2 regions of the Ochrobactrum sp. EDr1-4 genome follow, and region 2 is predicted to be linked to the other one. Evidence: predicted binding sites of a transcription regulator. Region 2 holds the regulator's gene; the other holds the start of a gene.
The links. Region 2 encodes PhoB, which activates phosphate uptake and scavenging genes when phosphate is short. Its sites were predicted from a motif close to TGTCATNNANCTGTCAT; they were not measured.
Positions count from the first base shown of each region.

Region 1: a site for PhoB is predicted at 1,890-1,906, ahead of ACOZHT_RS11525 (UDP-2,3-diacylglucosamine diphosphatase). Genes of this name have one in related genera too.

Region 1 covers NZ_JBLZOF010000003.1:94,900-98,055, reverse strand. The annotation lists gene ACOZHT_RS11530 (glycosyltransferase family 1 protein) at 1-990, opposite strand, end outside; gene ACOZHT_RS11525 (UDP-2,3-diacylglucosamine diphosphatase) at 990-1,835, opposite strand; gene ACOZHT_RS11520 (NADP-dependent malic enzyme) at 2,197-3,156, shown strand, end outside.
Region 2 covers NZ_JBLZOF010000001.1:1,041,691-1,044,846, forward strand. The annotation lists gene ACOZHT_RS05135 (cell wall hydrolase) at 1-624, opposite strand, end outside; gene phoB (phosphate regulon transcriptional regulator PhoB) at 1,259-1,945, opposite strand; gene phoU (phosphate signaling complex protein PhoU) at 2,066-2,788, opposite strand; gene pstB (phosphate ABC transporter ATP-binding protein PstB) at 2,858-3,156, opposite strand, start outside.

The sequences.
Region 1 (3,156 bases), on a different contig from region 2:
CGCAAGGACATTCTCGAAAATATCTGCACAGGCGTCCCATGTGAAAGGTTTTAACACCTCCGCAGGATCGAATGCAGGCATTTCAAGCGCTGCCAGACAAGCGGCGCGAAGATCTTCTGAGAGAACACCAGCACCGGTCGCACCGACAACGTCGGACGATCCCGGAACTGGAAAAGCGGCAACAGGTAAACCCGATGAAATCGCTTCAAGCAGAACCAGACCAAAAGTGTCGGTTCTGCTTGGAAACACAAATACATCGGCTGATGCATAGGCTTGAGCCAGTGCGTCGCCTTCTTTCTTGCCAATGAAAACGGCGTCGGGAAACCGATTCTTCAGATCATGAAGTGCTGGACCATCTCCGACGATGAGTTTCGTTCCGGGCAAATCCAATTCCAGAAAAGCCGGCAGGTTTTTCTCGGTTGCCACACGCCCCACGCAAATGAATACGGGCTGCGGCAAATCTTTCCTCACATCGCTTCGCGAATGAAATAAGCGACGATCCACGCCCCGCGTCCATAACTCAAGTCCCGTAAACCCACGCGAATGCAAGTCGGTGAGAATAGACTGTGTTGGGACGAGCGTATGCGATGCGGCATTGTGGAATTTGCGTAAAAACGAATATGTCCAGCTTAGCGGAATTGGAAAACGATCCCTGACATATTCCGCAAAGCGGGTATGAAAGCTGGTGGTAAAGCTCCAGCCCATTTTCATACACGCACGCCGCGCCATAAAACCCAACGGACCTTCAGTGGCGATATGAACATAATCAGGCTGTAAATCAATCAACTTTCGCTGAAATGCAGATGGCGTTGTCATTGCCAGCCTGATTTCAGGATAGGTCGGGCATGGAAAAGAGCGATAATCCTGTGGTGAGATAACGATAACTTCGTAGCCACGTTCAGTCATCAGTTCGCAGCACTTGGCCAGTGTTCTCACAACGCCGTTGACTTGCGGATGCCAGGCATCGGTAACGATGACGAGTTTCTTCATTAGCTGCCGTTCATCACTTTACGTGCCACTCTGGGGAGCCGTATTATCTTGCCATTGTCGCCAGCTGCAGGAAGCTGAGGTCGTTGTCCCAGACGATCCGTCCATTCAATCAGTTCCATACGACCATCAAAATGCTCAACAACGGCTGTGCAGCTTTCCACCCAGTCGCCAGTGTTTATATATTCAACACCATTCATTTTACTGATAGTTGCATGATGAATATGGCCGCAAATCACACCATCAACGCCAATGCGTTGAGCTTCTTCGGATACGACGTCTTCAAAATTTCCGATGAAGTTAACGGCCTTCTTAACGCGAAACTTTGCCCAAGCGGAAAATGACCAATAACGCAATCCAAACTTTGCGCGCACACGGCTCATGACCGTGTTAATCCAGATCGCCGTGTCATAAGCCCAATCACCAAGATAGGCGATGAAGCGCGCATTACGTACTACTACATCGAACTGATCACCGTGAATGACGAGAAATTTGCGGCCATCTGCCGTTTCGTGAATCGCGCGGTTCATCACTTCGATGCCGCCAAAATGCGTACCCTGGAAATTTCTCAGAAATTCATCATGGTTGCCCGCGATGTAGATGATTGAAGTACCTTTGCGACTTTTGCGCAAAAGCTTCTGAACAACATCATTATGTTCCTGCGGCCAATGCCAGTTCCGGCGCAGACGCCAGCCATCGACAATATCGCCAACCAGATAAATGGTTTCGGCTTCGTGAGTACGCAGAAAATCCAAAAGCAATTCGGCCTGAGCTGCTTTCGAACCAAGATGCACGTCTGAAATAAACAATGTGCGATATTTCTTTGGTTCGATCTGTTCTTCGCTCATGTGGTTGTCCTTCCATCTGGCAACCCGAAACTGAGCAGACAAAACCCGATTCATGTCACAGACATATGACGGGCATTGTGAATTGAAAGTTGTGATGCAAATGAGCTACCAGAGCGGTGGACATTTCGGCGCGTCAACCAGAATCTGGTTGATTGCAGGTGTCCGCTGGTGGCATGTCTGATGAAATAATAGGCTGGTTTGCTGAGAAACCCTGCGATTGCGGAATAACTGCTTCTCGAAATCATGCCTGTAGTGATTTGATAGTTTGAGATAAGAACGATATTGGCTCAACAGGCGCAAATAAGCGTCATTGTGTGGTTCCCCCTTCAGCCGCGCGTATGAACCGGAAAGCGATGCGATAATGACAAAGAAAAAGACCCCCTCCACTTCCACGCGTTCGGATTTTGACGAAGCGGCCCTGTTCTTCCATCGTTATCCCAAGCCGGGAAAGCTTGAGATTCAAGCGACCAAGCCACTCGGCAATCAGCGCGATCTTGCGCTTGCTTATTCGCCGGGCGTTGCAGCACCCTGCCTTGCAATCCATGAAGATCCATCCACCGCTGCCGAATATACGGCGCGTGGTAATCTGGTAGCCGTTGTTTCAAACGGTACTGCGGTTCTCGGCCTCGGTAATATCGGCGCGCTTGCATCCAAGCCGGTGATGGAAGGTAAGGCTGTTCTTTTCAAGAAATTCGCCGACATTGACGTTTTCGATATTGAAATCGACGCGCTGGAAATCGACCGTATGGTCGATGTGGTTTCTGCGCTTGAGCCAACTTTTGGCGGCATCAATCTCGAAGATATTAAAGCGCCTGAATGTTTTGAAGTGGAAGAGCAGCTTCGCGCCAAGATGAATATTCCGGTGTTCCATGACGATCAGCATGGAACCGCGATTATTGTTGCTGCAGCCGTCCTGAATGGTCTGGAACTGGCAGGAAAAGATATTACGAGCGCCAAGATTGTAACATCTGGCGCGGGTGCTGCGGCTCTCGCATGCCTAAATCTGCTCGTTAAACTTGGCGCTAAGCGCGAAAATATTTTCGTCTGCGATCTTGAAGGCGTGGTCTATGAAGGTCGTCCGGTGCTTATGGACCGCTGGAAGGACGTTTACGCGCAGAAAACAGACGCACGTGTACTGGCCGATGTTATTGGCGGCGCAGATGTGTTTCTTGGTCTTTCAGCTGCAGGTGTTCTTAAGCCTGAATTGCTTAAGCAGATGGCCGAAAATCCTCTCATTATGGCGCTCGCCAATCCAAACCCGGAGATCATGCCGGAAGCTGCACGCGAAGCGCGTTCCGATGCCATGATCTGCACCGGCCGT
Region 2 (3,156 bases):
CGGCCCTTCAGGCATGGAAGGCGATTGTGGCGATGACGCATAAGCAAGGTTGTAAGGCGTTTGCGGAACCGGGTTCTGCAATTCGCCGTCACGACCACGCTTTTCGTAGAAGGAGTTTCCACCTGCAACCAGCACATAATGCATATTGTTGTAAGGGAATTTGAGCCCTGCAGTATGGAAGAACATCGAGTTCTTCAAAGATGGATGACGCTTGCCTTTAAGAACTGCATCAGCAGCTGCTTGAACATCTGGCAAAGCGTTGGAATTCATCTTGCGGGTCAAAACGCCCGGTGCAAACTGGTTTTTCTGCCCAACCACACCACAAATTGTATCGGGGTAGCTGCCCGATGCGAGGCGGTTCATCACCACAGTACCGACAGCCATCAAACCATCAGGGCTTGAACGGTTTGATTCAAAAAACATCGCGCGCTGGAGGCATTCGCGATCTCTCGCGGTGTAAGTGAAAGTCTTCACGCCATTGACCGACTTAACGTGGCTTACAGCCGCTGTCTTTTCGGTCTTGGTCTTGCTCGTACCACCAGTTGTCGTGCAGCCCGTCACCAGAAAAGGTGCCACGAGCAAACCGAGAATAACCGGCAGTTTCCATTTACGAGCGCGCGTCAACGGCTCAATCTCTTAATTAGGCGCATCATTACGACCCTTAACTGATCCAGTCTGCTTCCGCTTTTAAAGCGCCACCAAGGCGCTGCAAAATCAGGCTGGCGTTCAAGCCAAATCGAACGAAAATTAAAATTCAAACGTTCTGCTAATCTTCTTAGAGTGCAAGAATTAAGAATTTTTCGGCAAAAACAAGGCAAAAAATCATATTTCAAATTCACAGCCATATTGAAACCGAGAGACTCAACACGTCGAATCTTTGGCCAATAACCTGAGCTAAGCCGTTCTAAATTATTAACAAATCGTTAACGCAACCACTTAAATCTTATAAGGTATTGATTACACGCGATTCAATTGCAATGCAGCGCGCACCATAGAGCTGCCTTAATTCATGACTGCTGTAAAATCCTGCTAAGACATAGAAATTGGCGCTGAAATAATCAGAACATGCGTCTCTCACGAGCATCATGTCCAGTTTCAGTCAAATCTTTGAAATGAACTGTAACATCGTGTGATACGAGCCGATATGGAACGGATTTTCATCAACAACACGAATCGGAATTTGGAAATTTGCAACAAAAATGGCCCGATGCCTTTTGAGCAACGGGCCATTCTTAACGCGTGAAATGAACTCTGATGACTAGCCGAAAGAATAGCCAGCACCGCGCACAGTGCGGATCGGATCGAGCATGCGCCCCAAATTGATCGCCTTGCGCAGGCGTCCGACATGCACGTCGACCGTGCGATCATCGACGTAGATATCCGGTCCCCATACGCCATCAAGCAACTGGCTACGCGAGAAAACGCGGCCCGGCGACATCATGAAATATTCAAGCAGGCGGAACTCTGTCGGTCCAAGACGAATTTCTTTTTCTTTGCGATAAACGCGGTGCTGCTGACGGTCGAGCACAAGTTCGCCGACTTTAAGCACATGCGACAGAACACTTGGATTGGCACGGCGCAGCATGGCTTTAACACGCGCAAGCAGTTCAGGGGTCGAGAACGGTTTGACCACATAATCGTCGGCACCAACGCTCAGGCCGCGAACACGTTCGCTTTCTTCGCCACGCGCAGTCAGCATAATTACCGGAAGACGTTCGGTTTCCGGCCACTGACGCAGACGGCGGCAAAGTTCAATGCCCGACACACCCGGTAGCATCCAGTCGAGAATGAGAAGATCCGGCACGTTTTCACGCAGTGCAATCTCGGCTTCATCGCCACGCAAGATCGTATCGACGTGATAGCCTTCGGCTTCAAGATTATAGCGCAACAACACACTCAGCGCTTCTTCGTCTTCAACCACAGCAATCTTAGGTGCCTGTGACATGCAGTGTTTCCTATTGAGTTAAGCGTGGCGGCACATGCAACTCCCCCGTTCAGCCGCGTGCCGCCGCGTTTTCTTACATATGCGAATAATTTGCGCCGCGATCATACGGCGCAAATCTCATCAGGATTTACGCGCCTCGTCCACGACAATACCGTGGCTCAGGTCTTCTTTCGGGCGTTCCGCAGGCATCTGCAGGCCGGTCACGATGTAATAGACGGTCTCAGCAATGTTGGTTGCGTGATCGCCAATGCGCTCGATATTCTTCGCGCAGAACAGAAGATGCGTGCAGGCTGAAATGTTGCGCGGATCTTCCATCATATAGGTGAGCAACTCGCGGAACAGCGAGGTGTACATCGAGTCAATTTCGTCATCACGGTCGCGAACGATATTGATCTGCTGCACCGAACGCGTTGCATAGGCGTCGAGCACGTCTTTCAACTGTGTCAGTGCCAGTTCAGCGAGGGTTTCGAGACCACGATAAAGCTTGCCCGGCTGGCGGGATTCTGAAACGGCTGCAACGCGCTTCGCGATGTTCTTGCCAAGATCGCCCACGCGTTCCAGATCAGCGGAAATGCGGATTGATCCGATGATTTCACGCAGATCAACAGCCATTGGCTGACGCTTTGCGATAATCATGACGGCCTTGTCGTCAATCTCGCGCTCGCTTGCATCGAGGATAAGATCGTCGGAGATGACGCGCTGTGCCAGTGCGTTATCGGCATTCACAATCGCTGCAACCGACTGCTCAACCATGCGCTCCGCATGACCGCCCATTTCGGCGATCTTGTGGGTCAGGAACTGAAGTTCTTCGTCGTATGCGCTAACAGTATGCTGGGACGCCATCATAGACCTCTCGATTAAAAACGCAGGAAGCGGAACCGCAATCGGCTCCTGCTTTTGCTGAAATATTGGTTAGCCAAAACGACCAGTGATATAGTCCTGCGTGCGCTTCTCGGTCGGTGCCGTGAACATCACATCGGTATCACCGACTTCCACCAGATTACCAAGGTGGAACATCGCTGTGCGCTGCGACACACGAGCAGCCTGCTGCATCGAGTGAGTCACGATGACGATGGTGTAGTTCTGACGCAACTCGTCGATCAGTTCCTCAACCTTTGCCGTTGCAATCGGATCGAGTGCCGAACAAGGCTCATCCATCAGGATCACTTCAGGACTGACGGCAATCGCGCGTGCAATGCACAGGCGCTGCT